3 regions of the Anaerostipes hadrus ATCC 29173 genome follow, and region 1 is predicted to be linked to each of the others. Evidence: predicted binding sites of a transcription regulator. Region 1 holds the regulator's gene; each other region holds the start of a gene.
The links. The regulator Rex, encoded in region 1, represses fermentation and respiration genes when NADH is low (regulators of the CRP and FNR family bind a similar motif). The targets are predictions, from matches to a motif close to ATTGTTAANTANTTAACAAT.

Region 1 (3,291 bases):
TGCAAGATCTTGTGCACTCTGACATAGATCTTCTTTGATCTGTGTGATATCACATGACATCAATCTTGCTGCCTCCATCAAATGTGGAGTCATGATCGTCCCATATGGATAATCAATTTTCATGTTAAATCTACTGATTATATTTAATCCGTCTGCATCAATGACCAATGGTTTTTTTCCTTTTTTCAAAACCATCTCTAACATTTCTTTCATTTCTTCACTGACACCAACTCCTGGGCCAAACAAGATACAATCACACCATTCTAAAGATTCTTCTAAATCTTTTCGTTCTCCAAATAAAATTTCTGGAAGTCTTGTCTGTAAAATCTGACGATTTCCAGCATCAGAAAGCACTTTCACAAGTCCTGCACCCATCCGAAGTGCTGCCTCTGCTGCAAAACATGCAGCTCCTGACATTGTTTCATTTCCAGCAATGATCAAAATCTTCCCATAGCTTCCTTTATTGGAATATGCTTTTCTTTCTGGCATTAAATGATCACTTTCCTCTAATATATATCCTGTCGCATACTTTTTGATCGTCTGGTCATGAAATCCTATGGATACCAGTTTAATATCTCCACAATATTCTCGTCCTGGATATAATAAATGACCTCTTTTATATCCACCAAATGTAACTGTTGATGACGCATGCACTGCACATCCAAGAATCTTTCCACTATCTCCACTGATTCCAGATGGAATATCAATTGCGATCACAGGCTTACCACATGCATTGATCCGTTCAATGACTTCTTTATAAACACCACCAACTTCTCTAGAAAGTCCAACTCCAAAAATCCCTTCGATCAAAAGATCATATTCATGAAAATTTACATCTTCACAATCTATCGGAAAATAGCCTAGATTCTTAAGTATCTGAAGCTGTAATTTCAGATCTGCTGAAGCTTTTTCTATATTACCAACGATCATATAATCCACTAAATAATCCTGCTCCAACAAAATTCTCGTACAAGCAAGTGCATCTCCTCCATTATTGCCAATTCCTGAAATGATCAATATCCTCTGTGAATGATCTGCTATCTGTGCAGCCTTATCTGCAACTGCTTTAGATGCTCTTTCCATCAATACAAGTCCCGGAATTCCTATTCCATGAATCGTCTCATGATCGACCGTTTGCATCTCCTGATTCTTTAATACATATCTCATACGCATTCTCCTATCGCAAAAGCTTGTGCAAATTCTCTTGTATTCGTGATCGATACATGAATTCTTGAAACTTGTTTATCTTTTGCTATCTCTTTCGCATTTCCATATAATTTGACATATGGCGCACCTGATTCATTTCTCAACACTTCAATCTCATATGGTTCCACACCGAAAAAGCCGGTTCCAAATACTTTGGAAACGGCTTCTTTTACAGCAAAATTGCCAGCTAAAGTCGTAGCATTGTCTTTTGCATATGCTAATTCAGTTGTCGTAAAAATTCTTGAAAGATGTCTTCCTCGAAGAATCATCTCTTCTATCCGGTATATCTCTACGAGATCTGTTCCTATTCCAGCAATCATCTTCTTACCTGCTATTCGTTCTCACTCTCTTCACGGTTGTGGACATTGTATGTTAATGTCATCAGACTTTCTGCTAAATGTACATTCTCTACTGTAACATTATCTGGTAAATGAAGATCGATTGGTGCAAAATTCCAGAATCCTTTAATTCCCCATTCTGCCATCTTCTTTGCGATCGCAGGTGCCTGATCCTTCGGAATTGTCAGTGCAGCGATCTTAATTCCATGTGTTTTGATAAAGTTCTCTAGTTCATCTGTATCAAGAACTTTCACTCCACGGACAGAAATTCCGATCAGCTTTGGATTCACATCAAAAAGTGCCATGACTTTGTATCCATAATCTTCATTAAAAGACTGATAATTCGCAAGAGCCTGTCCAAGATTTCCGGCTCCAACAATGATCATGTCATTTCTCTTATCCAGACCTAAGATCTTACCAATCTCTGTATACAGATTATCTACATTATATCCGTATCCCTGCTGCCCAAATCCACCAAAATTGTTAAGGTCCTGACGAATCTGCGATGCTGTTACCATCATCTGTTCACTTAATTCTTTTGAAGAGATTCTTGTAATATTCTTCGCTTTTAACGCTCCTAAATATCTGAAATACCTAGGAAGTCGTTTGATAACTGCTGAGGAAATATTCTTATCTGAGTTTGCCATTTTATTCCTCCAAAATCTTTATTTCGCTTATAATTATATAAGATTGTCTAATAACTGTCAATCTTTCCGTCATGAAAATATTTCATTTTTTCAAAAAATATGGTATTCTGAGAAATAATGTCTATAATAAAAAATTTGAAAGGGGTATCTTAATGATATTATCATGCCAGAATATCTGCAAAACATTTGTCGAAAAACCAGTCTTGCAGAATATCTCATTTCACTTAAATGAAAACGACCGGCTGGCGATCATCGGATATAACGGTGCCGGAAAATCGACACTTTTAAAAATATTGATTGGTGAAATCTCTTATGATGAAGGTGAAATTTCTTTAAAGAAAGACGCAAGCATTGGCTATCTTGCCCAACATCAGGATCATACATTCCACCATACAATTTTTGATGAACTTCTTTCCGTCAAAAAAGAAGTCATTGAATTAAATGAACAGATGCGTACCTATGAACAGGAAATGAAACATCTGACCGGTGATGCACTAGAACAAAAAATGAACCAGTATACAAATGCTACTCATAGATTTGAGCAATTAAATGGTTTTGCATACAAAAGTGAGATCACAGGAATCTTAAAAGGACTTGGCTTTTCTGAAGAAGATTTCACAAAAGAGATCAACACTTTATCTGGAGGTCAAAGAACTCGTGTTGCTCTTGGTAAGTTACTGCTTAAAAATCCTGATATTCTGCTTCTTGACGAACCAACAAACCACTTGGATGTTGATTCCATAAGGTGGCTTGAAAATTACCTGTCTCATTACAAAGGAGCTGTGATCATCGTATCTCATGACCGCTATTTTCTTGATAAGATTGTCAATAAGGTCATGGAGATCGACCAAGGACACTCCATGCTGTTTGATGGAAATTATACAACATTTATCGAAAAACGTGATCAGATCAAAGCAATCCGTTTAAAAGAATACAAAAATCAGCAACAAGAGATCAAACATCAACAAGAAGTTATCAAAAAATTAAAACAGTTCAATCGTGAAAAATCAATCAAACGTGCAGAAAGCCGTGAAAAAGCTTTAAATAAGATTGATGTATTGGAGAAACCTACGGAATATAATGCTGATATGCGTCTTAGC
Region 2 (3,291 bases), 1.4 Mb from region 1:
TCAAGATCAAAGGATTCCATGTTGATTCTCATATGTTAAAGAATCTGTTTTCCTATGGATTTCCTTCATTTGTTATGAATGCTCTTGGATCTTTTATGCTGACATTTACCAATCTGTTTTTAACAGCTTATTCAGATACTGTTGTTGCCTTTTTTGGCGCCTATTTCAAAGTACAACAGATGATCTTCATGACAGTAAATGGCTTGATCCAAGGATGTTTGCCTGTCATGAGATTCAACTACAGTGCCAAACAGCCAGAACGTTTAAAAGAAGCTTTTCATTTTGGCACACAGGCGGCAACTGTTATGATGATCGGTGGAACATGCCTGCTTCTGTTTTTACCAAAACAGATCTTGTTCCTGTTTGCAGCTTCTGAATCAATGATCAAAATCGGAGTTCCAGCCATGCGGATCCTGTCGATCGGTTTAGTTTTCTGTGGATTTTCTATTATGATCGCTACTTATCAGCAGGCAATGGAGAAGATCCAATCTAGTATGTTGATCCACATCTTACGGCAGGGAATTTTATTGGTGCCTTTGATGTGTCTGTTTAATCATATGTTTGGGATAAATGGGATTTGGATCTCATTTCCTGTAACAGAAATTTTAGTGTTTATTGTGGCTGTTTTATTACAAACTGTTATTCCAAAACCACAATAAAAATTATTATTTCTTGTATTAAAAAAACTCACTCCTGTGAAAATAAAAAAGGTAGCAGATTCCTTTTCCGACGAAATTGGAATCTGCTACCTTACATTTTATACTTTATCACATTTTTAAATATTACAGTAAAGATTTATATAATCCAATAATATCCTCAACACTTGCATCCTTAGGGTTTCCAGGTGCACATGCATCTGCATAAGCGGATTCTGCTAAGAACTGGATATCTTCTTCTTTCACGATTTCTTTTAAGTCTGCTGGTATTCCGACATCTGCTGATAATTTTTTAACCGCATCAACGGCTGCTTTTCTGTATTCTTCCTGTGTCATATCTTCGACACCTTCTACACCCATTGCTTTTGCGATATATTTGTATTTATCTCCTGTTGCATCTGCATTGTATTCCATAACTGTTGGAAGTAAGATCGCATTCGCTACTCCATGAGGTGTATCATAAACTGCACCTAATGCATGAGCCATAGAATGTACGATTCCAAGTCCTACATTTGAGAATCCCATTCCTGCAATGTACTGTCCCATTGCCATTCCTTCTCTTCCTTCTGGTGTATTCTCAACAGCTCCTCTTAAGCTGTCAGAGATCAGTTCGATGGCTTTGATATGGAACATATCTGTCATTTCCCAAGCTGCTTTTGTTGTGTATCCTTCGATGGCATGTGTTAATGCATCCATACCTGTTGCTGCTGTTAATCCTTTTGGCATAGAAGACATCATTTCTGGGTCGATCACTGCGATCACTGGAATATCATGAGGGTCTACGCATACGAATTTACGTTTCTTTTCAACGTCTGTGATAACGTAGTTGATCGTTACTTCTGCAGCTGTTCCGGCTGTTGTTGGAACTGCGATGATTGGTACGCAAGGTTTCTTAGTATCTGCAACTCCCTCTAAGCTTCTCACATCTTCAAATTCCGGGTTGTTGATGATAATTCCAACAGCTTTTGCTGTATCCATAGAAGATCCACCACCAATAGCGATCAGGTAATCAGCTCCTGCTGCCTTAAATGCTGCAACTCCTGTCTGTACGTTTTCGATTGTTGGATTTGGTTTGATCTGTGAATATACTTCATATGCAAGTCCTGCATTATCTAATACATCTGTTACCTTCTTTGTAACTCCGAATTTTACAAGGTCTGGATCAGAACAAACAAATGCTTTTTTGAATCCACGTTTTGTTGCTTCTGTTGCGATCTCCTGAATTGCTCCTGCTCCATGATAAGATGTTTCATTTAATACGATACGATTTACCATTTTATACACTCCTTTTGTATTGACATTTTTTTAACTATCTCCAGTATAAAATTGTTTTTTCATAAATACAAGTTACACATTTAGCGAAATGTAAAAAATGTTACACTTCATCAAAAGTGTAACATTTTCTCATCTTTATATATCTTTAAATAGATCATATAACTTTGGAGGCATCGCATCAATCAACTGATCTGTAAGCTGTTCCGGCGACATCTTCATTCCTGTTGTCGCCCATTCTACGGTCATGGCAATTGAACCTCTGCAATACATTCTCAATAAGAATTCTAATTCTTCTGGAATTTTATCAACGCCCTGTTTGTGAATGATATCACAATAAAATTGATAAATACACTGATAATCATACTCCATCAGACAGTTCTGACTCTCGCTTGAAAAAGCTGCTGCGAAAAATTGTCCTTCACCTTTGATGAATTCAAATTTCTTGATCAACCCTTCTCTTAATGTCAGACTGATGCCCATCTGTTTAAACGACATCTGAGCCAATACATCAAAATACCAGTTGATCAGATCATATTTATCCTTAAAATGCCGATAAAAAGTTGGACGAGTTACATCACACTGATCTACGATCTGTTTGACTGTAATCTTATCTACTGGCGTATGCACCAACAGATCTTTCATTGCATTTGCTAATTTATATTTCATTTTCTCTGATACGTCCATCTCGTCCCACCTTCTTTCATATATGGTTTTATTGTACCTTATTTGACACCATTTATAAAGGCAAAAAAGGCTATTATCTGCTTCAAATAACAACCTTTTTATCTATTATCAAGAAGTTTCATGTTTAATAAGAGGCATTTCCTCTTTGACCACAAAGTGCTTCGAATTCTTTTAATTTGTTTTTTGCCTGCTGGGAGACATTTCTTGGAACCTGAATCTGAACAACTGCGTATTGATCTCCCTTCTGAGATGGATTCTTCATAAGTGGCATTCCTTTTCCACGCAGTCTGATCTTAGATCCTGACTGAGTTCCTTCTTTGATCTTACAGATAACATTTCCATATAATGTCTTGATCACTGCTTCACCTCCACAAACGGCTGTGCTAAATGGAACATTGATCGTTGTATACACATCATTTCCTTTTCGCTCAAATCCTTGTTTCTCACCTACTGTTACTTTCAGGAATAAATCACCTGCTTCACCGCCTCCGATTCCTGGATTTCCTTTTCCTCTTAAGCGGACACTTTTTCCTGTATCAATTCCGGCGGGTATATGAACCTGTAATGACTGCATTGCACCATTTTGATCTTGCAGATGTATGACTTTATCGCAGCCTGTAACCGCTTCATCAAAACTAATAGAGATATCTGCGTGTGCATCGGAACCTTTCTGTCT
Region 3 (3,291 bases), 180 kb from region 1:
CTTTCGCTCCACCTAAGATGGCTACCATAGGTCTTTCTGGATTATTAACCGCATTTCCTAAGAAATCAATCTCTTTCTGCATTAAATATCCTACAACGGCTGTGTCAACATATTCTGTTACACCAACGTTTGAGCAGTGTGCTCTATGAGCTGTACCAAACGCATCGTTTACAAATACATCACAAAGGCTTGCAAGATCTTTGCTGAATGCTTCACCATTTTTAGTTTCTTCTGCTCTGTAACGAGTATTCTGAAGAAGTACTACTTCTCCATCTTTCATAGCAGCTACTGCTGCTTTTGCATTATCTCCGACAACATTGTCATCTGCTGCAAATTTAACTTCCTGTCCTAACAGTTCGCTTAAGCGTACTGCTACTGGTGCTAAAGATAATTCTGGTTTTGGTTCTCCTTTAGGTTTTCCTAAGTGAGAGCAAAGGATTACTTTTCCACCGTCAGAAATCAGTTTCTTGATTGTTGGAAGTGCTGCTACCAGACGATTTTCATCTGTAATCTGTCCGTCTTTTAAAGGCACGTTGAAATCGCAACGTACTAAGACTTTCTTTCCTGCTACATTAATGTCATCTACAGATTTTTTGTTTAACATGTTTCGTTTTTCCTCCTAAGATTGTATGCCATAAGGCATATCTTAATTGATCAGGGTTTCTCAATCCTTGATTAAAAATAGGGGCCCGGTCCAAAAGACCGGACCCCTTATCTGAGTCTTATTACACTGTATAATTACAGGCCTGTCCTCATTCCAATATCAAATTAAGCTAATTCAGCAAAGTATTTGATTGTTCTTACCATCTGGCTTGTGTAAGAGTTTTCGTTGTCATACCAAGATACAACCTGAACCTCTGTTGTTCCATTATCTAATGGAAGAACCATTGTCTGTGTAGCATCGAATAAAGAACCATATCTCATTCCTACGATATCGCTAGATACGATTTCGTCTGTGTTATATCCGAAAGATTCTGTCTGAGCTGCTTTCATAGCTGCGTTTACTTCATCAACTGTTACATTTCCTTCAACAACTGCTGTTAAGATTGTTGTAGATCCTGTAGGAGTTGGAACACGCTGAGCAGATCCGATTAATTTTCCGTTTAATTCTGGAATAACAAGTCCGATTGCTTTAGCAGCACCTGTAGAGTTAGGTACGATGTTAACTGCTGCTGCACGAGATCTTCTTAAGTCACCTTTTCTCTGAGGTCCGTCAAGAGTCATCTGATCTCCTGTGTAAGCATGGATTGTGCACATGATTCCAGATTTGATTGCTGCAAGATCATTAAGAGCTTTAGCCATAGGTGCTAAGCAGTTTGTTGTACAAGATGCAGCAGAAATAACTGTATCCTCTGCTTTTAATTCTTCATGGTTTACATTGTAAACGATTGTTGGAAGATCGTTTCCTGCTGGTGCAGAAATAACAACCTTTCTTGCTCCTGCTTCGATATGAGCAGATGCTTTTTCTTTAGATGTGTAGAATCCTGTACACTCAAGTACTACGTCTACTCCAAGTTCTCCCCATGGAAGGTTTTTAGCATCAGCTTCAGCGTAGATTGTGATTTCTTTTCCATCAACTGTGATAGAGTTTTCACCAGCTTCTACTTTGTCAGCTAATGCATATGTTCCCTGTGAAGAATCGTATTTTAATAAGTGTGCAAGCATCTTTGGAGATGTTAAATCGTTGATTGCTACAACTTCATATCCTTCTGCTCCGAACATCTGTCTGAATGCAAGACGTCCAATACGTCCAAATCCATTAATTGCTACTTTAACTGCCATCTCAAATTCCTCCTAAGTCTTGATTAATTAAATTTTGATGGATTTGCCAATCTGTTAATCTATTGACAAACTTCCTTTTTATTTTAAACAATACTGACAAAAAATTCAAGTGAAATTTAGTATTTTTATCATGTATACAATAAAACGATTTTGTACAATTCTACCAAATTTTATCCCGTTTCTTCGGCACAATGAATAAAAAACTTTTCCTTATTCTTCTTCATCATTCTGACTTAAAATGTATCTTGCAATTGTAAATGCATATCCTGCAATTCTTTCCATACTGGAAATGATATCAAGGAAATATACACCAATATCTGGAGAACAATCTCCATCTTTCATTCTCTGAATATGTCTCTTTCTGATGATCTTTCTTGTACAATATACATCTTCTGCATAAGATAATGCTTCTTTTGCTTCTTTGGTATCGTCAAATTCAATCGCACGGATTGCTGACTCAAATGCAGCTCTTACAATATTATTCATATTTCTAAGCTCTTCAATCGCATCTTCTGAAATATTTTCATTCATATCCTTGATATGCTGCAGATATCCTGCCATATTCTCTACATGATCTCCTGAACGCTCAATATCTGTGATCGAATCAAACAGATTGTTGACAACTTTCATCTCTTTTTCTGTGATCGCCAAATGACTGATCTTTACAAGATATTCTGTGATCATTGGTTCTAAATGGTTGATCACCTGTTCATCATTATGAACTTTATCGATCTTACTCTGTCTTGGTTCTCCACTCATTGCTTCTTTTGTTACACGATTTAAATTCTTTAATACGATTTCACCCATACGTACCACTTCTTTCACTGCATTCTCAACTGCAAATGCAGGTGTTTCAAGAATACGTGGATCTAAGTGACGTAATGCTTTCTCTTCTGGTTCTTCTTCTTCGTCTTCTACTGGCTCTTCACGAATGATAAGTCCAGATAATTTTACCAATGCATTCGCGAATGGGAATAACAGTATCGTCACAGATATGTTAAAGATCGAGTGGAAAATGGAAATCTGTGTACTGGATATATGCTGCATTGCAAGATCTGGGAAGATTCCAAAGAAAATCGTCATGATCACCCCATAAATAGCTGCACCTAATACATTAAAACTTAAATGGATCACAGCTGCTCTTTTTGCTGTTTTATTTGCACCCGCACTAGATAAGATTGCTGTGATACAAGTACCAATATTCTGCCCTAACGTAATAAAGATCGCTGATCTCCAGTTTACGATTCCTCTCATCGCTAATGTCTGTAAAATACCGACAGATGCAGATGAACTCTGAATGATCGCTGTAACAACAGCGCCGACTAAAATACCAAGGATCGGATTTCCTCCTAATACCTGAAATGCTTTGTAGAATACCGGACTATCCTGATATACTCCAATGGATGATGACATAGATGATAATCCAATAAATAAAATACCAAATCCGACGGCAATCTCCGCTTTCTGTGTCATCTTCTGCTTATTAGAGAATGTGATGATGAAAGCTCC

Region 2: a site for Rex is predicted at 1,950-1,969, ahead of fucO (lactaldehyde reductase). Genes of this name have one in related genera too.
Region 3: a site for Rex is predicted at 1,833-1,852, ahead of gap (type I glyceraldehyde-3-phosphate dehydrogenase). Genes of this name have one in related genera too.

Annotation. Positions count from the first base shown of each region.
Region 1 is NZ_AP028031.1:1,171,867-1,175,157, reverse strand. Features, by position in the region: gene QUE18_RS05710 (bifunctional ADP-dependent NAD(P)H-hydrate dehydratase/NAD(P)H-hydrate epimerase) at 1-1,167, opposite strand, end outside; gene acpS (holo-ACP synthase) at 1,164-1,526, opposite strand; gene QUE18_RS05700 (redox-sensing transcriptional repressor Rex) at 1,538-2,191, opposite strand; gene QUE18_RS05695 (ABC transporter ATP-binding protein) at 2,344-3,291, shown strand, end outside.
Region 2 is NZ_AP028031.1:2,616,976-2,620,266, forward strand. Features, by position in the region: gene QUE18_RS12710 (MATE family efflux transporter) at 1-659, shown strand, start outside; gene fucO (lactaldehyde reductase) at 783-1,931, opposite strand; gene QUE18_RS12720 (TetR/AcrR family transcriptional regulator C-terminal domain-containing protein) at 2,067-2,615, opposite strand; gene QUE18_RS12725 (DnaJ C-terminal domain-containing protein) at 2,740-3,291, opposite strand, start outside.
Region 3 is NZ_AP028031.1:992,691-995,981, reverse strand. Features, by position in the region: gene QUE18_RS04810 (phosphoglycerate kinase) at 1-604, opposite strand, end outside; gene gap (type I glyceraldehyde-3-phosphate dehydrogenase) at 769-1,782, opposite strand; gene QUE18_RS04800 (Na/Pi cotransporter family protein) at 1,993-3,291, opposite strand, start outside.